DNA from 3 places in the Bacillus sp. FSL K6-6540 genome. Region 2 is predicted to be linked to each of the others. Evidence: riboswitches for the same ligand, from Rfam matches in the RefSeq annotation. Region 2 holds a riboswitch; each other region holds the start of a gene.
What was found. A riboswitch is a leader RNA that binds a small molecule or an ion and turns the genes downstream of it on or off. The one in region 2 is predicted to bind thiamine pyrophosphate.

Region 1: it holds a riboswitch for thiamine pyrophosphate, as region 2 does, so the genes downstream of both, MHH82_RS03075 (ABC transporter substrate-binding protein) here and MHH82_RS21760 (YkoF family thiamine/hydroxymethylpyrimidine-binding protein) in region 2, are expected to answer to the same signal.
Region 3: it holds a riboswitch for thiamine pyrophosphate, as region 2 does, so the genes downstream of both, MHH82_RS27600 (ECF transporter S component) here and MHH82_RS21760 (YkoF family thiamine/hydroxymethylpyrimidine-binding protein) in region 2, are expected to answer to the same signal.

Annotation. Positions count from the first base shown of each region.
Region 1 is NZ_JBBOXH010000001.1:708,735-715,815, reverse strand. It holds gene MHH82_RS03085 (GGDEF domain-containing protein) at 1-921, opposite strand, end outside; gene MHH82_RS03080 (VOC family protein) at 1,180-1,563, shown strand; TPP riboswitch at 1,738-1,847, shown strand; gene MHH82_RS03075 (ABC transporter substrate-binding protein) at 1,969-3,000, shown strand; gene MHH82_RS03070 (MTH1187 family thiamine-binding protein) at 3,089-3,382, shown strand; gene MHH82_RS03065 (ABC transporter permease) at 3,379-4,137, shown strand; gene MHH82_RS03060 (ABC transporter ATP-binding protein) at 4,192-5,025, shown strand; gene MHH82_RS03055 (TatD family hydrolase) at 5,114-5,929, shown strand; gene MHH82_RS03050 (aspartyl-phosphate phosphatase Spo0E family protein) at 5,964-6,140, opposite strand; gene MHH82_RS03045 (extracellular solute-binding protein) at 6,297-7,081, opposite strand, start outside.
Region 2 is NZ_JBBOXH010000001.1:4,919,946-4,927,026, forward strand. It holds gene MHH82_RS21735 (siderophore ABC transporter substrate-binding protein) at 1-371, opposite strand, end outside; gene MHH82_RS21740 (iron ABC transporter ATP-binding protein) at 579-1,337, opposite strand; gene MHH82_RS21745 (iron chelate uptake ABC transporter family permease subunit) at 1,334-2,281, opposite strand; gene MHH82_RS21750 (ABC transporter permease) at 2,271-3,224, opposite strand; gene MHH82_RS21755 (nitroreductase family protein) at 3,747-4,349, shown strand; TPP riboswitch at 4,532-4,634, shown strand; gene MHH82_RS21760 (YkoF family thiamine/hydroxymethylpyrimidine-binding protein) at 4,720-5,322, shown strand; gene MHH82_RS21765 (hypothetical protein) at 5,396-5,491, opposite strand; gene MHH82_RS21770 (nucleotidyltransferase domain-containing protein) at 5,608-6,306, opposite strand; gene MHH82_RS21775 (class I SAM-dependent methyltransferase) at 6,449-7,081, shown strand, end outside.
Region 3 is NZ_JBBOXH010000001.1:6,147,998-6,155,078, forward strand. It holds gene MHH82_RS27570 (AraC family transcriptional regulator) at 1-415, opposite strand, end outside; gene MHH82_RS27575 (LysE family translocator) at 422-1,018, opposite strand; gene MHH82_RS27580 (DMT family transporter) at 1,156-1,515, opposite strand; gene MHH82_RS27585 (TetR/AcrR family transcriptional regulator) at 1,520-2,089, opposite strand; gene MHH82_RS27590 (energy-coupling factor transporter transmembrane component T family protein) at 2,238-3,044, opposite strand; gene MHH82_RS27595 (ABC transporter ATP-binding protein) at 3,041-4,717, opposite strand; gene MHH82_RS27600 (ECF transporter S component) at 4,710-5,339, opposite strand; TPP riboswitch at 5,431-5,543, opposite strand; gene asd (archaetidylserine decarboxylase) at 5,709-6,512, shown strand; gene MHH82_RS27610 (SDR family oxidoreductase) at 6,576-7,081, opposite strand, start outside.

The sequences.
Region 1 (7,081 bases), 4.2 Mb from region 2:
AATCAGGATGACGCAGAGGGATAAGCCGGTAAAAAGCCCGTTCCATCCTCCGAACCGCTGCACCATAAGGGCAAACATCCCGCCAAGCACGCTGTAAGGAAGCAGATATCTTACGATCAGATTTCCGAACGAACGGGGCTCCCTCTCATCCAACGATTGATTTCGGGCATCGGGAGCTGACCGCCCTCCTGCCAAACCAATGATGAATACCGATAACGTATACAGTGGGTACAGGTATGAACGAACTTCAACACCCTTATAATCGACGAGATACATATGCAGAACATCGGCGGCAATGTACATGCTCCCGCCAAGGCATATCAGGAAGACTGCCCGTTTCCTTAGCTGCCCTGTGTTAAAATACAACACCAGGGTGAAGAAAATAAGCACCGTTGCGCACAGCGGGTACAGCATGTCCACCCACAGCTTTCCCCACAAGGCTTCATTCGCCAAACCGTTAAGCTCGGGCTTGATGAAATATTCCCAGCCTACCGTCATGACCGTTATGCCAACGATCACGATATCCAGCATAAACCGAACTCCCCGAAACGAACCTTGAACGTGCCGGAACAAATAAATGAGGGAACCTGCAAACAGGATGATTTCGAATCCCCAGAATAATTGAGTCAATATTGTCCGGGAAGCGCTCTCTTTCCCCAGCCAAAAATAACAAGCATCGATGATTCGAGCCGAGGCATCCGCCATCAGCCCGGCACTTGCGATAAGCCAAAACCTTCGAAGATGCGGCTCGTAATGCCGACTGATCCGTAGTAAATAGACGGAAGCGGCAGCGGAAGCCATAATGACTAGAACACGCTGAAGCAATAAAGCATCAGGCATCCACAGAACGGTCATTATCTGAATGAATGCATATATGATGGCGAGTCGAATCCACAGATGATCTGCTGGAGTTGGACTCATAAGCATTCCTCCTCGGCCAAAAGGCAAGCTTTCTTCAATGCTTGTTTGTTAGGTCTTTTGAATTAATAGTTATAGTTCTCATGATACTTTTTACCCACCTAAAAGTAAAGATGAGGAAATGAAAGAAAGACCATCGATTCTACTCTATTAAACCATCGCCCTCCAAAAGCTTTCCGTCCTCAAGACCCACTTGACGTATAGGAATTATATGATAATATTTCAGTCATATCTCATATGAATCGGAAAGGGTGTTTAGCCTTGTCACAGAAACGATTGGATCATGTCGGCATTGTCGTCCGGGACCTTGAAGCCACGATTGCTTTTTACACAACCGTCGTCGGACTTGAACTGAAAGATCGCCTTACCCATACCAATGGCGTCATCCAGCTGGCATTCCTCGGATTTAACGGCAGCGACGAAACGGAAGTCGAGCTTATCCAGGGTTACAGCGACACGCTTCCCGCAGAAGGCACCGTCCATCATTTCGCCGTCAGCACCGATAACATCGAAGCGGAATATGTGCGCGTACAGGGACTGGCCGTACCTCATCTTGACGAAGAAATCGTAACGCTTCCGAACGGGTACCGCTATTTCTTCGTCCACGGTCCCGAAGGAGAATGGATTGAGTTCTTCCAGCGCTAACCGCTGGCGAACAGGTTCCTTTCAAAATGCTTCATCCCGTGAATGGTTAACGGGGTTCATTCTTCCAACCGCACAAGCCATGTCCAATACGAAGACCTGCCTCGTTCGCATCCCTTCCGAACTAGACAGGTCTTTGCGTTAGGACTATAATAACGGATGTAACGTCCGAAACTTCATAAATCCCGGGGGAGCTGGAATTTGGCCGGCTGAGAGTGTATCCGATGATACTGACCCTTACACCTGATCTGGGTAATGCCAGCGTAGGAAGTCCATGTTTGCGGCAGCTATGATTTGCCGTGGTATACACTTACGCCGTCATGCGTCCTGATATCATTCAGGGCGCTTTTTTTGTGGAGTTAACGAGGTCATAGAAAGAGAAAGAGAATTCAAAGGAGAGAAGACACGATGAAGAAGGGAAAATGGATCGCACTGCTTCTCGCTTGCGCCCTGCTGATGGTTGCGGCGGGATGCGGTACAGGCGGACAGAACGAAAATACAGGTACCGAAGGCGCAGACGGCCAGGCAGCCGAAAAGCTCCGCGACGTACAGCTGATGCTCGATTGGTCGGCCAACACAAACCACACCGGACTGTATGCAGCCAAGGAGCTCGGGTATTATGAGGAAGAAGGGCTTAACGTCCAGATCGTCCAGCCGGGGGCGGGCGGAACGGATACGCTGGTCGCATCCGGCAAGGTGCCGTTTGGCATCAGCTACCAGGAAGGCGTCACGCTTGCCAGAACCCAAGGCCTGCCGCTTGTCTCCATTGCGGCGATTATTCAGCATAATACATCCGGCTTTGCCGCCCCCAAGGACAAGGGGATCGTCAAGGCTGGCGATTTTGAAGGGAAATCCTACGGCGGCTGGGGCTCGCCTGTTGAGGAAGCCGTCATGAAATCCATCATGGAGATCGACGGTGCCGATGTCAGCAAAGTAAATATGGTTAACATGGGCGATGCCGATTATTTTACGGCCGTCAAACGCGATATTGATTTTGCCTGGATCTTCTATGCCTGGACCGGTATCGAAGCCGAGCTCCGGAACGAGCCGCTTGACATGATCTATGTGAAGGACTACTCCGAGCAGCTTGACTATTACACGCCGGTGATCGTAACGAACGAGAAGCTGATCCAGGAGGACCCGGAGCTTGTCAAAGCATTCATGCGGGCGACCTCAAAAGGATACGACTATGCGATTCAACATCCTGAGAATGCGGCTGCCCTGCTGACGAAGGCCGTTCCCGAACTGGATGCCGAGCTGGTTCTTGCCAGCCAGAAATGGCTGAGTCCCCGCTATCAGGATGATGCTGCCCGCTGGGGCGAGCAGAAAGCCGAAGTATGGTCGGGGTATGCAGACTGGATGTTTGAACGCAAGCTGCTCGAGAAGGAGCTTGATGCGGACAGCGCCTTCACCAATGAATTTTTACCGGAGAAACCATAGGATGCATTTAATTAGGAAGAGAAACGGCCTGTCCGGCAGGCTGCCTCTCTTCCATTACAATATAGCTTGCATGAAAGGATGAGTTTAGATGGCAAACACCCTCTTGAGCATACAAGTGATACCCAGAACGCCAGATGGAGGCGACAGCATTCCTTATGTGGATGAAGCGATCCGGGTCATACAGGAGTCGGGCGTGAAATACGAGGTCCATGCGCTCGAAACCACCTTGGAAGGAGAGCTTTCCGAGCTGTTGAAGATCGTTGAGCGCATGCATGAGGCGTTGGTGAAAGCGGGAAGTCCCAGCGTCATATCCCAGGTCAAAATCGCGCACCATCCGGGCGGCATCAGCATGGATAAGCTGACTGAGAAATACCGTCCATGAGAAAAGGCTGGTGGAGCTCCGTTTGGCCGCCCGTTGCGGCGGTCCTTTTCTTTTTGACGGTATGGCAGGCCGCGGTATCGGTATTCGATATAGAGCCGTATATTTTGCCGGCGCCGACGGCCATCGGGCATGAAGCCGCCACCGGCGCCTCCGGCCTTTTTCAGCATACGCTGGCCACGCTGCAATTAACCCTGGTCGGATTTATGATCGGTACGGCGATCGGCCTTGTCATCTCGTTGGCCCTGCATCTGGTGCCTTTTCTCAAAACCGCCCTTTATCCGCTTCTTATTCTTAGCCAGAACGTGCCGACGATCGCTCTCGCCCCGCTCCTCATGATTTGGTTCGGCTTCGGCATGCTGCCCAAGGTTATCGTGATTACCCTTGTCTGCTTCTTCCCCGTAGCCGTTGCCGCCCTGGACGGACTGGCGCGTACCGACCGCACCATGATGAATTACATGCAGATGGCGGGAGCCACTTCATGGCAGATCTTCACCAAGCTGGAGCTGCCGCATGCGCTCCCCTCCATCTTCTCAGGGATCCGCATCGCGGCCACCTATTCGGTCATGGGGGCCGTGATCGGGGAATGGATCGGCTCGGACCGGGGCATCGGCTACTATATGATGCTGCAAAAATCCGGCTACCGCACGGACCGGGTGTTTGTTGCCATTCTGATCATCGTCCTGCTCAGCCTGCTGATGGTGCTGCTGATCACCCTGCTGGAGAAGCGCCTGATCCGCTGGAATCGAAAAGGTTAAAACCACGGTGAACAGACATTTTCCAACCTATATAAAAGGAGGCTGTTTAGCGACATGACACATCAAGTATCCCTGCCGGATCATGACTGGCAGCGCCAGTCATCTACCGCGGTCCCGCCAGCGCCTGCCCTTGAGGTTCGCAGCCTTCATATCACCTTCCGCGAACGGCGCAGCGAAGTGCACGTGCTGGATGGCCTTTCGCTTCAGGTGCAGCCCGGGGAATTCGTCTCCTTGATCGGTCCTTCAGGCAGCGGAAAGAGCACGCTCTTCCATATCATCGGGGGGTTAACGGCTCCGGATGCAGGCTCCGTACTCATGGACGGTCAAGACGTGACCGGAGAGAAAGGCCGCATCGCCTATATGCCTCAACAGCCGGCCCTCTTCCCTTGGCGTACGGTGGAGGACAACGTGCTCCTTCCCGAGGAGCTGAGAGGCACCTCGAAAACCACCGCCAGGGAAAATGCCTGCAGCTGGATGGAACGGGCCGGACTTGCCGGCTTCGAGAAGGCGTATCCGCATACCCTTTCAGGGGGGATGCAGCAGCGGGCCGCCTTTCTGCGCGCGCTGATGAGTCCGCAGGAAGTTATGTGCCTGGACGAACCGTTCAGCGCGCTCGACGCGCTGACACGCAGCGATATGCAGCGCTGGCTGCTCGATATCTGGGAGGATACGCGCCGTTCGGTGCTGATGATTACCCATCATATCGAGGAAGCGCTGCTGCTCTCGGACAGCATCTATATCCTGTCGGCGCGGCCCGGCACGATCCTGAAACGGGTGGAGGTCCCTTTTCCCCGTCCGCGCAGGGAAGACATCCTGAACGACCCGTCCTTTATCGCGCTAAAAACCGAAATCTCCGCCATCATGCGCGAAGAACAGCACAAGCGTTGAGCCGCATAGGCAGGATACAATTGCCTAAGCTCCAGTATCCATCATTCAAGAGCGCTCCTTGGAGGCGAACAAGCGAGGTGATATAACGATGAAATCATTCACGCAGACGGAAACGAATCTCCCTCTGCTGGACACCCATATTCATCTGGATTCTTATGCCTTCTCCGATCAGCAAACGATTCTTGCGGATATCCGCAAAAGCGAAGTTAAGACCATCATCTCCGTTTCCATGAACCTGGCTTCCAGCAAGCGAAACCTGGAGCTGGCCAGGGAGTACGGACCGTTGGTGCGGCCGGCATTTGGTTATCATCCGGAACAGCCCGTCCCTTCCCCTGAAGAAACCAAGGAGCTGCTGGATTGGATGGCTAATCATGTCGACGACATGATTGCCGTCGGAGAGGTCGGCCTGCCCTATTATGCCAGACTGGAAGCCGAAACGGAGGGTCGGCCGTGGGATAACCGCCCTTACGAATGCCTGCTTGAGCAATTTATAGCATTTGCGAAGCGGCATCATAAACCGGTTATACTGCACGCTGTATATGAAGATGCGGATACCGCATGTGATTTGCTCGACAAATATGGCGTCACCCGCGCCCATTTCCATTGGTTCAAGGGCTCCCGTGACACCTTGCAGCGGATGGCGGATAAAGGCTGTTATATCTCCTTCACGCCCGACATTCTTTATGAGGATGAAATTCGCGATATTGCCCGTATGTATCCGGAGCATCTTGTCATGACCGAAACCGACGGCCCTTGGCCGTTCGATGGCCCGTTCACCGGACAGATGACCCATCCTAAGATGACGGCTTCCGCAGCGGCGGCATGGGCCGAGCTTCGCGGGCTGACCGTTTCCGAGGCTCGCAGGATTTTTTACGAGAATGCGGTTAGACTTTACGATCTATAAAAAAAAGAATTCCCGTTCCATTCAAGCCGGTTGTTTACGCAATCGGTTTGTTTTCTTTAAGGAACCGGTTATATTGGTTAATCAGTTCATCGAGCACGATCGATTGCCTGAGGACTTTAGGATGGTTAAAATCACGATACCGCTGCTTCATTTTATGAAGCTTGTTTCTTTCCTGCTCGATATCAAACCTAATGCCTTCCTTCGTTTTCATGACTTTTTGTCCTCCCCTCATGTAATATTTTATGCTTTAATGTAAAATTATAGGATGTTTGATGTTAGACATCAGGGGCCTAAAATTGAAAGGGACAGGTCCAAGAAACAAAAAAACCACAATGCGAGCTCACTCGCATTGTGGTTTGGATTTCGGTTATTTCACAAATTTCTCCTGATACGCCTTCGAGATCTCCTCTGTAATCTCCTTCATCTTCGGATCGCTTTTAATCGTTTCGATCAATTTATCGTACGATTCAACCGGTTCCTTGCCGGTGATGACCATGACCCGCATATCCTCTACTTTCTTGGAAATCTCGGGATAGTATTTGTTATAGGCTTCGGAGTAGAGCTCGCCTGAAGGATTCGGCACCTTAACCGTCTTGCGCTCCGTAACGATCTCTACGTTTCGTTCATACACCTCGTCCGGCATCCCTACCGCATTGATAGCCATATCGTCGCTGACGAGGTGAATCATATTGTTCAGGTTTCCATCTCCCGTCTTATCGGTGACGGCTTGCGGCGTTGCGACCTTCTTTCCGTTCTCCAGATTGTAATGGACGCCTTCGATTCCGTAGGTCAGCATCTCGTTTCCTTCTTGGCTGTAGCCATAGTCGAAGAACTCGAGGATCTTCTTGACTTTGGCCTCAGGCACTTTCTTCGGAATGAGGTACACGCCATAGTACGGGGAGCCTGAAGGCGTATACTTCACCCCGTTAGCATTCTCCAAGTAAGCAAGTGGCATCAAATCCGCCTTGGGATCAACGTCCTTCACGGCTTTGCCGGTTACCCAGGCATGGTTCATGGACATGCCCCCAACCCCTGCCTTGGCGCTGCGCATCGTATCCATCACCTGGGAGAACTTCATGATGGCAAAGTCTTTGGGGAACAGGCCCTCGTCATAAGCCTGCTTGATCCACAGCATGGCCTCCCTTGACGCGT
Region 2 (7,081 bases):
ATGATCAGATCCGGATCAATGCTGTTGATTTTCTCAAAGTCAGGCTCTTTCAGGCTGCCCACATTCTCATATTTCTTGTCTTCGAATTTGGACAGGTATGCCGGGATATTCGCTTGCGGAACGCCCAAAACCTCAACGCCCAATTTATCCATGGAATCCAGAATACCAAAATCGAATACGACGACGCGGGAAGGATTTTTCTTGACAGGCGTTTCACCCAGCTTATGGGTAATCGTGATTTCTTCGGACGCAGGCGGCGTTTCTCCCGCAGCGTCGCCTCCACCCGCACCGCTAGTTTTATCGTCCTGCCCACAAGCCGCGAGCACAAGCGTGAACATTGCTACCATAAATAAAGCCAACCATTTTTTCATTCCTAACACCCCGTTTTTTTATATTATAAAATCTTTATAATTCAACATATATTTGAATTTATGGTTGAATATGTAATCCGTTTTGGACAGAGGAAACCATGCCGTCCTTTGACCAAGGCGGCCTAGTCCTTGTGCAGGGAGTGAAGCTCGCACGCTTCATCAGCTTCTCCCGAAGTCCATATCATATTTTCAAATCCCGCTTGTCGATTAACCGTAGTATACGCACACCCGATTGTCGTTAATCTCTTTGATCTCGATGTCCATGTCGTAGATGCCGCGAAGAACATTGCTCTGAATGATGTTCTCGGTTTTCCCTTCGCTTTCAATCGCTCCGTCCTTCAATGCCACGATGTAATCCGAATAGAAGGAAGCGAAGTTGATGTCATGAATCACGATCACGATCGTTTTGTTCAGGTCGGCGACAAGCTTACGGAGAATCTTCATAATCTGTACGGAGTGTTTCATGTCCAGATTGTTCAGAGGTTCATCCAGCAGGATATACTCCGTGTTCTGGGCGATGACCATCGCGATATAAGCACGCTGGGTCTGACCGCCGCTGAGCTGATGAAGATATTTATGCTGCATATCCTCAAGCTCCATATAGGAGATGGCTTCATCCACGAACTTCTCGTCTTCCGCGTTCAATCGGCCTTGGGAGTATGGAAAACGCCCGAAGGATACAAGCTCGCGCACCGTCAGGCGGAGGCTGATATGGTTCGATTGCTTCAGGATCGAAACCTTCTTCGCCAGGTCCCCGCTTTTCCATTGGCTGACCTCTTTGCCGTCCACCGTAATTTGACCGCTGTCCTTGCCCGTTAGTCTGCTAATCATGGACAGCAAAGTACTCTTACCGGCACCGTTCGGGCCGATAAAGGACGTAATTTGACCTTTTGGGATCGTAACCGACACGTTATCAACGACTTTTTTGCCGCCATAGACTTTCGATACGTTCGTAACCTGGATCATGCTTTACTCTCCTTTAGTAGCAGGTATATGAAGTAAACGCCGCCGATGAAGTTGATGATGACGCTTAGCGTAGTAGAGAACGTAAACACCCGCTCTACCACCAGTTGGCCGCCCACCAAGGCGATAATGCTAATCAGAATGGACGCCGTGATTAAGTGTGAATGCCGGTATGTTTTCATGAATTCATAAGCGACGTTGACCACAAGCAGTCCAAGGAACGTGATCGGTCCTACCAATGCGGTGGCCACCGAAATGAGAACCGCGACAACGATCAGAAGCCTCTTCACAACGTAATCATAGTTTACGCCAAGGTTGATCGCCTGATCACGACCCAGCGACAGCACGTTCAAGTACTTGGCAAACCGGGCAAAATACAGCAGGGTCAGCGCAACGACAATGACGGACAGGATGAGAAGCTCGGTCTTCACATTGTTGAAGCTGGCAAACATCTTGTCGGACACGTACTGGAACTCGTTCGGATCGATCAGCACTTCCATAAAGGAAGACATGCTGGAGAACAGGGTTCCAAAGATCATGCCGATCAGCAGCAGGAAGTAAATATTGTTTCCTTCCCTCTGAAACAAAATCTTATATAGGATCCCGGCAAACAGGATCATCGCGCCGACATTGATCAAAAAGTTAACATTGCTGCCCAGGTTATACAGCGTGAAGGAGCCGAAGACAAAGATCACGGTCGTCTGGATCAGGATATACAAGGAATCCAATCCCATCACGCTTGGCGTCAGTATCCGGTTATTCGTGACCGTTTGAAACACCGTGGTAGACAGAGCGATCGCCCCGCCGGTCAGAATAATGGCAAGCACCTTCTTGATTCGTCTTGGAAGGGCATAATCCCAATTGCCGCCAAGATCAATGAACAGAAAGACTGCCACCAGGATGATTGCCGCCGCGGCCAACAGGCCGAGTTTGGCTTTATAAGTCATAAGCCTTTCTCCTCATCAGTAAGAAAATGAATATACCGCTTCCGAGTACGCCCACGGTCAGACTAATCGGAATTTCGTAGGGATAAATGATGATCCGGCCAAGGATGTCACAGAACAGTACGAACCCGGCCCCCAGCAACGCGGTATGCGAAAGGCTTTTTTTCAAGTGGTCCCCTAAGTACAGACTGACAATATTAGGTATGATCAGACCAAGGAACGGAATCACGCCGACGGTCAGCACAACGGAAGCCGTAACCAGCGCAACGATGACCAATCCCAGGTTCACGACTCGCCGATAATGAAGTCCCAGGTTGGTTGCGAATTCCTCTCCCATTCCGGCTACCGTAAACTTGTTGGCAAACAGGTAAGCCAGAATCACAAGCGGGATACTGAGATACAGCATTTCATATTGGCCCTTCATGATCATGGAGAAATCGCCCTGCAGCCAAGCCGACATATTCTGTATAAGATCATATTTGTAGGCAAAGAAGGTCGCGACCGAGCTGACGATATTACCGAACATAAGCCCTACCAGCGGGATGAAGATCGCGTCCTTGAACTTGATCCGATCCAGTATCTTCATGAAGATAAAGGTTCCTGCCAGCGCGAATACGAATGCCACGAGCATTTTGATAAGCGGGCCGCTTGTCGTAAAGACGAGCATGGCAACCAAGATCCCCAATCTGGCGGAGTCCATGGTGCCCGCCGTCGTCGGCGATACGAACTTGTTGCGGCTGAGCTGCTGCATGATCAATCCACAGATACTCATGCTGACACCCGCCAAGATGAGGCTGACAAGCCGTGGAATCCGGCTTACAAGCATAATATGCTGTTGTTGTTCTGTCATCGAGAACAGTTCCAGTGGCGAGATATCTTTAACTCCAATAAATAACGAGATTATGGAGAGTACCACAACGGCTGCGAATAAGTATCTAATCTTCATGGCTCTTCCTTCTATGCGTATGTCTGTCGAAACTCCGGCAGTCAGCAATTCCCCAACCATTCTCATTGAGATTGATTATCAATTGCGTTCTGATATGGATTATATCATTCTCATTCTCAGTCGACAAGTATAATTGAGAATGAAAATCATTTAATTGGTTCATCCAAGTATCATTTGTTCATGATTTGTTCATAATATGGAGTTTCGCAGAGATAAACTTTATATCACCGAGGCTGAGCCGCTTGGATTCGCGGTTCCCGAAATACATACGTATGTAGAAGCTGATTTAATTCTCAGTAACCGGGTATAAAAAATATAAATTAACTTTCCTTCGAAGCGTTGACAATCCCTCTAAGTTATATTAATATGCTAACATAATTATTATTTCTAACTAAACGTAAGTTAATGTGGAATGATAATTCAACGACAGCAATTCAACTCAACATGCATATTTGCTTGAATTAAAGGACATCTTTGTTATCAGGCTTATGCAAACATGATTACATCAGGAGGTTTTTTTCAATGTCTAAAGATTTTTCAGCAGCACTTAAGCATCGCCGTTCCCATTATGCCATCAGCAAAGACCCGGTCATTTCCGACGAACGCATCCAGGAGATTGTTAACGAAGCCGTTAAATATACTCCGTCTTCTTTCAACTCCCAAAGCGCACGCGTCGTTGTACTGCTTGGCGAACAGCATGACAAACTGTGGAACCTGACCGAAGGCATCCTGAAAGAGGTTGTCGGAGACGAAGAGGCTTTCAAATCCACAGCTGAAAAAATGGGCGCATTCCGCGCTGGATACGGCACTGTTCTCTTCTTCGAGGACAATAACGTAGTTGCCGACCTGCAGCAAAAGTTCGCGCTGTATGCCGACAATTTCCCGGTTTGGTCGAACCAATCCAACGGCATGCTGCAATTCGTGGTATGGACGTCCCTCGAGGCAGAAGGCCTGGGCGCATCCCTCCAGCATTACAACCCGTTGATCGACGAGAAAGTGAAGTCCGAATGGAACATTCCGGAAAACTGGAAGCTGATCGCTCAAATGCCTTTCGGCAAACCGGTTGCAGATCCGGGCGAAAAAGAATTTGCGCCGCTTGAAGATCGCGTGAAGGTATACAAGTAAGCCATAGCTGGCCTAAGCCGCCTACCCAAGCCCTGAGGATTGGAATAGGCGGCTTTTTTATGGTGCCCTGCCATTGAAAACCTGCCGGCAAAGCGATACAATAACACAGGAAGCAGGCCTTTCGCCTTCTGATCTTCAGAAGTTCTTGGAGCCGGCTTGATACCAACTGCATATTTGATGTTTGGCTGTACTAGGGGTGCCATGTGCTGAGAGACGGCGGACCGCCGTTAACCCTTATCACCCGATCTAGATCATACTAGCGTGGGGAAGTGTAGCATTTATGTTTATTTCTTTGCGTAGGCATAACTGCACTTCTTCATGGGGTGCGGTTTTTTTGCGTGGACTTATACAATGGGGAGGAAAAAAATTTATGAATGAGCTTGTATGCGGAACCAGCCGGATCGTGGGTTGCCGGTTCTCGGTATTTCCCATGACGGATCGGTTCGTGGAAGTGATCACGGAAGCGCTTCGTTCCGTGGATTCGGAAAAGGTCTGGATCCAAACAGATGATGTAAGCACTTGTATTCGCGGACGTGCGGAGCATGTGTTTGATGTGACGAGAGCAGTATTCGCTCATGCCGCGGCTAGCGGCGTGCACACTGTGTTTAACGGTACTTATTCTATCGGCTGCCCAGGCGATACGGATGCCGATGCGTATATGAATGAGGATTCGACCCGCTTAAACCACGATATCGGGGAACACGCCGATATCGAAACGGCCTGCCAATTCGCGCTTTACCCGATGGGTAGCGCCAATTACATGGATGTCATTTACGCAGAAGTGGATCGTGCGAAGGCAGCGGGCACATTCGGTGGAAGCGTTCATTACGCCAGCCGATTGGACGGGGCGTTGTCCCGGGTGTTCGGATCACTCGAAGACGCGTTCCAACATGCGATTCAATCCGACAGCAGCCATCTGGTCATGACCGCGGTGGTTTCGGCCCACAGCCCATCCCCCAAAGCCAAAGCTTAAGGTCCTTTCCAACAGATAAAGGCCCGGCACGCGCCGGGCCTTTATCAATTGCAGGCAAGAATTTTGAAGGTGTTTAAACCCAAGCACTCAAGATGATTACGAGCAGGATAAAGAGAACCAATATAGTTCCTACTGAATTGCCCCATGCGCCGCCGTATGCTCCGCTCATGAAGATCCCTCCTGGATTTAAAAGAATGACGTGAGTTAATCACGTTATTATCTTATTGCTTATGGCGGGCGAGCGTCACGGCTAATGTCCCCCCTCTTTTTTTATGCAGGGCTTATTTATTCCTCATAACCGACCAGCAGCCTGCCTCCGTACGGGCTGAGCGCTTCCTCCGTCAATGTAATAAGGTCCGCAGGATCGTCCTCCCGATAAATCGCCAGAAGCGCTGCCTCCAGTCGATCCCCCAAGGCTGGGCTATAGCGGTTGAACAAACGGAACAGCATCTTTCCTTCACCTGTCCACTCCCGGTTTGCCCTCAGCACGAATTCGCATAGAGTCGACGCTATTTTGTGTACAGTAAACCATTTTTCGCCTTCCCTGCGGGGACTTGTCAAGTCCAGCAAAAACTCGGTCAGGATGTAGCGGTATTCGGCAATATCGCTCGACGACAAGGGCATGGGGCCGTAATTCAAATCATTCCGGGCATCCGCCCGCACCTCTTCTCCCTCAGGCAACGAACGCAGCACCGTACCTTCGGCGACCATCCGCTGCAAAGACGGATTCGCCGCCAGCACTCCCTCGTCGAAATATTCGCGATAGGAGGATAAGGACAATATGAATATTTCCGCGATCCAGCCATGCGCCTCGATCGTCTTCCTGCTGAAGTCATATCCGTCCCGTTCAATGATGATGATGTCCAGATCGGAATGTTCATTATATTCACCACTGCTCGCGCTGCCGCCAAGTACGGCAAGCAAGCAGTGGGGATAATTTCGTTGCATGACGCGTATCGCTGCCTCCATCGGTTCCAGACTCATGGCCGTTTCCTCCAGTAATTCTCTCATCCGCCACAAAAAAGGGCTCAAAATATTAAATTCAACAAAAACCCCAAACGTACCTGAATCATATGGTAAATAAACGATTACCCGCATTGACGATAAGGAAGAAGGGATAGATGAGATGAATTACATTCACATGCTCTCCAGATTAGGCATGGGCAGTGCCCACCCGGGAGGATTCGAGGCGACCCTCAGAATGCTGAAGAATTATCCCATTCAACCGGGCAGCCGCATTTTGGAGGTAGGGTGCGGAACCGGCAGAACCGCCTGCCATCTTTCGGAGATGGGTTATCAAGTGACCGCCATTGACCTGAACGAAAATATGATCAAAAAAGCCCGCGCAAGAGCCGAAGCCATGGGTATGGACGTGGAGTTCCTGCAGGCGGATGTATGCGCATTGCCTTTCGAGGACAACCGGTTTGATCTGATCATGGCCGAATCCGTCACCGTATTTACGGATACCTCGAAATCGCTGCCCGAATATTACCGCGTTCTGGATCGCGGAGGCGTCCTGCTGGACAGGGAACTGCTTCTGGATAAGCCGATGCCGGAGCCGAAGCTTAAGGAGCTGCTCGAATTCTTCGGCATTCCTAATCTGATGATGAGGGAAGAATGGGCGGGGGCCCTTTTGTCTTGCGGTTTTAAGCAGGCTGAATTTTTGGAGTACAACCACTTCAACGAGCAATTAAAGGAAGAGCAAACCCGTCATCTGGATGCGTTTGAGCAGCGCGATAAAGGACTCCTGTTCGATGCT
Region 3 (7,081 bases), 1.2 Mb from region 2:
CCAGGCCCAGCAGCAGCTCGCTGCTCTTAGCCTCCGGCTGACCCGTGAAGATCGACCTCGTCACATTGAGAATGCTCTGCCGCAGTCCCGCATGATATACGATCGGAGATTGAAACCGCACGATATCCTTTTTCTGAGTCAATTCCAGGAAGAGCTCCGGATGAATATAGATCATCACATAGTCGATGCCCGTTCGTTCCTGGGACCAGCCATCATGATTCTGCTCCGGATGGAACAGCATGACCCCGCTTTGGTAAGAAGCCTGCTGGCTGCCGTCAAGGGAGTACTTCTGTATGCCGCGCAGCGTAACGCCGAGGGCATACTCTTCGTGGTAATGCTTCTTGTATTTGAAATCCGTCAGGCTCGCGGACAATGCGGTAATGCCCACCGCTTTTTTGTAAATAAACTGCTCCATCTTCCTTCACCCCTTTATGAGCTCCGGTATGCCGGATACGACGATGGCCGAATACAGCAGAAACAAAGCCAGGATCGTGTTGGTCGTCCTCCGATATTTTTGCATAATTCCTTGAAAAAGGCTACCGCACACGGCCCAGGTCATATACGCAGACAGCCCGATTAACGAAACCGCCACAACGAACGCCGAAACGACAGGGCCTGCCGTATAATACGGCATCACGTAGCTGGGAATGACCGTCAGCGTGAACATTACCACCTTCGGATTGATAAACTGCATCAGAAATCCGGACGTAAAAGAAGCCGTTTGGTTAACGCCGGACTTGGATACGTCCATATTATACACTTGATATGCAAGATACAGCATGAACAGGCAGCCGGCTACCCGCATGATCGGCAGAATGATCGGCATGCCGGAGGACAGCAGCTGGCCTAATACGACCGAAGCGGCGATTAATAAGAAAAAAGCGATGGAGGCACCGGCGATGTAGCGCAAGGTCTTCTTCATGCCGGAGTTCTGGACCGAAGACAGAATGACGATATTGGACGGTCCCGGCGAGAAAGCCACGATAAAACAGTAAATAAAAAACGAAGACAGGTTCATGATGATAGCTCCTAACAAAGGAATTTCCTTTGTCATTATAGAGCCGGACGCGAAGCGGGGCATAGTACATTATTGCAGCAGAACAAGAGCCGTAACGGGTACGGCCCTTAAGCGAAAATCATTTCATGATACCGTCCTTAATGACCGGACTGGTGCGTCTTCGGTTGCTCCTGCGCATGCGCGCTGCCGGATAAATTGAGCAGCACGACCCCTGCGATGATCAGCAGAATCGAGAATACCTTGAGCCCGTTGATCTGCTCCGCAAAGAACATGTAACCGATCAGCGTAATGATCATGATGCCGAGTCCCGACCAGATCGCGTAAGCCACGGATATTTCAATCTGCTTCAGGCTCAATGTCAGGAAGCTCAAGCTGCAAATATAGAACACGACCAGCAGCACGCTTGGCAGCGGTTTGCTGAATCCTTCCGACAGCTTCATGTTCAGCGTGCCCGCCACCTCGAACAGAATAGCCAAACTTAGATAGACCCAATGCATAATCTCAAGACCCCTTCCGTTTCTCAGCGGCAATGCCGAACAATAAAATATCCATGACGGACTGCAGCAGCTCCCCCAGCGGCAGTTGATGCTTCACCGTCGCCCTCGAATCGTAAATCTGATGGAGCGACCCAAGGTACAGGTCGATGAACAGCGGCATATGAATCCGTTTGATGCTGCCCTCGGCCATGCCCTGCTCCATCAGCTCGGTGACAATGCCCCATTCTTCTCGGAAAAAGGTGTCCAGCTTCTCCCACTGCGGATAATGCGACCGCTTCAGATCCGGCAGCATCCCCAAATCCATCTTCTCCATCTCCTGAGGCAGGCAGATCAGGATCTGATGGATTTTCTCCAGAACGGTAAGTGTCTCGTCCGCCGCAATTTCGCGTTCGCGCTGCTGGATGTGACGAATCATCCCGTCAATGATATGCTCAACGATTTCTTCCTTGGATGAAAAATGCTCATATATCGTCCGTTTGCTAATCGCAAGGCCGCGGGCCAGATCACTGACCGTAAACGTAAACCCCTGCCGCTGAATCAAACGGATCGTTTCATTCAATATTCGCTCGCGCAAGTGACCAAACCCTCCTTTTGGTACTGAAAATACTTCATCGGTACCATTAGTATTATAACGCCTCAATCAGTATAAAATCCAGAGTTTTCTATAAAAAAAGAGCCTGCTTACAAGCCGTAAGCAGGCTCTTTATCCAGAGAACAACCGTTTAATCAAACCGCACGTCGCCAATGCCGAACCAAGGAAAATATCCGGCCGCAATATAGGCGCAGCAGGCGGCGGCTGCCAGTAAACCGACGACCAGAAGATCGTAGCGGGAATATCGTGACGGGTAATAATACGTTCGGGCCTTCGCCCGGTCCCCGTCAAATTGCTTCGCCTCCATCGCAGCAGCCACCCGGTGTGCCCGGCGGATGCTTTGCGCCAGCAGCGGCACCACATACATGCCTGCGCGGTTCACCATGCCGCGAACTCCCCGAATCGGGCGGACTCCCCGTACCTTCAAAGCCTGGCGGCGGATCACATATTCCTCCCAGACCATGGGCAGCAGCCGGATCGAGGCCATGAAGCTGTACGCATACTTCGGCGCAAGCCTCAGCTTCTGCATCAGGCTGTAGAACAAATCCACCGAGGACGTTGTCGTGACGAGCAGCAGCCCCTCCGATGCAAAGGCAATCCCCTTAAAGCCCAGATGCAGCCCCCGATAGAAGCTTTCTTCCGATACCCGGAACAATCCCCATTCCCACCAGATCGTCTCCCCCTTACCGAACAGCATCATGGAAGAGGCGGACGATATAAAGGCAAGCAGGAACGGAATGAAGAACAACAGCATCTTCCACGGCTTCACCCCGCTGAGCACCACGAGGCAAATCATAAAGATAAAGGCCTGATACATGACAAAATCAAGATCATGGGTCAGCACCGTCATAAAAAACAGCGCACAGATCAGTCCCAGCTTCACCACCGGATTCGCCCGGTGCAGCCAAGTGATCCGCACAGGATTCCATATATTCATGCGTTCACCCCCGTATGGAGATGACCGGATGCAGCCAGCGTATCCCGCGACGCATCGGCGTGATTCGCTTTGCCCGTCTCCCCTCCGGATTCCGTCCCGCTACACCAGCGCGGGGAAGGCAAACTTGACGTCAACCGCCCCTCCCGAATCTCCCAGATGTGCGTGGCCGCCCGCTGCGCGATCTCCATTTCATGGGTCACCATGAGAATGGCGGTTCCGGCGCGGCGCAGCCGTTCGCACATCTCCAGAATCGCGAACGTGTTCCGCGCATCCTGTCCGAAGGTCGGTTCATCCAGGAGCAGGACGGCCGGCTGCCTTGCCATGGCCGTGGCAACGCTCAGCCGGCGCTTCTGGCCTGTCGACAGCTGGTACGGGTGCCTGTTATCCATGCCGTCCAGCCCAAAGCGTTCCAGGCAGCGGTCGGTCCGTGCCTTCGCTTCATCCGGCGGCATATGGTCCACCAGCAGCGAGTACATCACCTCATCGCCGATACGTTCCGTCAGAAACTGAAGCTCCGGATTCTGAAACACGAATCCGATTGGGCGAAGCTGCCGCTCTCTCTTCTTCCGCACTTTCCTGCGCTTGCCCTGGATGACCTCCTCCCCGCAGAGCACATAGGTCCCTTCGGCACGCAGGAGCCCCATCAAACTGAGCAGCAGCGAGCTTTTGCCTGCGCCGTTCGGCCCGATCACCGCAATGAAATCTCCGGGGTATACCTCAGCCGAAGGAAGAGAGACGACCGGTTTCTCCCATCGCAGTCCCCGGAAATCATCTAACCGAATGACAGGCTCCCCAAGGTGGGCATACGATGAGTCTGCCTCAGGTATGAGACTTCCCAGCTCATCGCCTGGCGCGTCTACCGGAGCAAACAGCTTCCGTCCTGCCCGAGACTCCGCATAATCCTCCCATACGCCGGGATACCAGATGCCATACGCCTGAAGCTCGCGCGCATACTCGGCGAATATCGCTGCCGGCGGACCATCGCCCAGAATGGCGCCATCCGGGGTGAACAGCACCACGCGGTCCACGTATTGGGCCATTTCTTCAATCCGGTGCTCCACGATAATCAGCGTACGCCCTTCCGATACGGCCTTCACCGCTGACCAGATTTGCTCCCTGCCTTCCGGGTCGAGCAGGGCGGACGGCTCATCGAGGAACAGCACCTCCGGCTCCAGCAGAAGGGCCGAAGCCAGCGCAAGCCTCTGCTTCATCCCCTGCGACAGATGACCGATCGGCATATGCAGCTCCTGAAGGTCAAGCCCAACCTCATGCAGGACGGCTTGCATTCGCTCCTTCATCTCGTCGCGGGGAACGCTGAGGTTCTCCAGCACGAAGGCCAGCTCTTCATCCACGTACGGCATGCAGAACTGGGTATCCGGATCTTGAAATACATACCCCCAAGAGCGAGGCACCAGCTGGGCTTCGCATTTCATCGGCACCTCCGTGGCGCGGGGAATCATCCCGCTAAGCACCTGAAGCAGCGTGGATTTGCCGCAGCCGCTCGGACCGAGCAGCAGCACCTTTTCCCCGCGGGCAGCCGAGAAGGACAAGTCCTTAAACATCAAACGCTCCTCGCCCGGATACTTCAGGCGCAATCCCTCCACATGCACGGCCTGCTCCGTAACCACCTCGGCGGTTGAAGACGAAACCAAGCGGGCGGCGGTTTTAGACATGGCGCGGATCATCCAGTGCTTCATAATCCTTCTTGGACGCAGGGCGCAGCAGGGATGTGACGCCCGTACGGTCCAACGCTTTGGCCAGCAGCAGCATGAGCAAGCCGGCAATGACGGCGCCGCTGAGAATCCGCATGCCATACTTGGCGAGGAACATCCAGGTCTGCAGATCATCGGTATAACTGTAATAGAAGTCCATCACCATCGAGCCGACCGCCGCGCCGGCCCCGGCAATCGCCACCGTCCACGCCGAGGTGCTCCGGTAACGGAACGCCGCGAATACCAATTCCGCGCCCAGCCCTTGAATGAGACCGTACAGCAGCAGCGTCAGTCCCCAGCCGCTCCCGAACAGCACTTCCACGTGGGCCGCCGCCACCTCCGCGATGATGGCCACTCCCGGCTTGCGGATCAGCAGGTAAGCGAGCGTGGCCGCTGCGAACCACATGCCGTATAACAGTTCATCCGCTTCGAAGAACAGCGGTTTCAGCAGATTGTAAACCGATCCCCAGAAGTGATAAATGACGCCAAGCACCAGCGATACCAGCACCGTCACCAAAATATCGCTTAAACGCAGCCCTTTTCTAGGCTGTACCCCCAATTTCTCTTGCACTGACGTTCCCATAACAACACATTCCCCTCTCCACCGCTATTTTTGTATAAACACAACAAAAAACCGTCTGGAAAAACGCGCAGACGGAAAAATAGGCCCTATGTAGGCAGGGTCGGATATTCTCTACGCTGGCATTACCCAGTTCAGATTAACGGTCAACAGCGGATAGCAGCTGCAATCTCAGCCTGATTCACTCAAGCCCCCGTATTCCCTATTCGGTTTCATGTTAATCTTAAAATACACATTCGTTCCCCAATTAGCAAGAACCTTTTTTCAAAAATGGCTATTTATTGATTTCCGGCTCATTCTATGTCAATATCAGAGTGATTGGCTTTTCCACCAACGTTTTATTGCCGACACCTATGCACAAAGGAGAATGACATGGCTAAACAATTGCTGCGTCTGATGACCGAGCTGTCCTCCCGCAAGTGGCTGTCCCGCATCATGGGGCATTGTTCCCACAGCCGGCTGAGCCGTCATCTAATACCTGCATTTATACGAATCTACCAAATCCCGGCGCATGAAGCGGAGAAGGAGATCCACGAATACCGTTCGCTGAACGAATTCTTTTCCCGCCGGTTAAAAATAGGCCTCCGCGCCATAGACGACACCGCCGATGCCATGGTAAGCCCCGTCGATGCCACGATTTCGGCGATGTGCGCCGTCAACGCCGGCACCATCCTCAGCGTCAAGGGACAGGATTATACCCTGAGCGAGCTGCTCGCCAAGTCACCGAGAATGGAGAATTATATCAACGGTTATGCATTCGTATTGTATTTAAGCCCCACCGACTATCATCGCATACATTCCCCGGTAACCGGCATTCAAGCGGAAAGCGAGCATTTGAAGGGCCGGGTATACCCCGTGAACGATTTTGCGATGACCCATATCCGGAACGTGCTCAGCCGCAACGAGCGCCTCATTACCTATATTGCCCATGAATTCGGCGAAGTTGCGGTCGTGAAGGTCGGAGCCATGAACGTAAGCAGCATCCGTTATGCCGACGAGAGCGTGAAGAAATACGACATTGGCGACGAACTTGCGTACTTTGAATTCGGCTCTACCGTCGTGCTCTTGACGGAGAACGGCACGTTTACACCCCGCGGTGACTTGGAACCGGGCTCCAAGGTGAAGATGGGAGAACTGCTCGGTTTGCTGCACCCTTCCACAGCCCGAAAAGGGTAATTCCTTTCAGCTTCCAAGCATGCGCTTTAAGCTAAGTCCATGAAACATTCGACGGATGAAGGATTACCGCCTGCTCAGCAGCCGGTAAATGATCCGCTGAAACAGCCGATCCGGCAGCAGTCCCTTGATCCGCGCGGTCAGCCGCGTGCCTCGGGGCAGCGTATAGCGGAACCTCGGTTTGGTCATGGACGATATGCTTGCCACAAGACGGGCTACCTCCTGCGGATCTCCGCTTTCCCTGGCCGTCCGCTCGGAATAGTCCAGCACGCCCTTCAGCAGACCGCTGTAGGGTGATCCTTCCTTGACCGCCAGCTCCCCAAAACTCTTATTCCAGATCGGCGTGCCGTAGGCACCGGGCTGGACCAGCACGACATCGATGCCAAAGGGCATCAACTCCATGGACAGGCTCTCGCCGAACCCCTCCAACGCAAATTTGGACGCCGCATAGGGACCATAACCCGGAAAGCCGACCCTGCCGCTAATGCTGCTCATGAGAATGATTTTGGACCGTCCGGTCTTGCGCAGCAGCGGGAGCATATGCTGCGTCACCGATACGGTCCCGAAGAAAT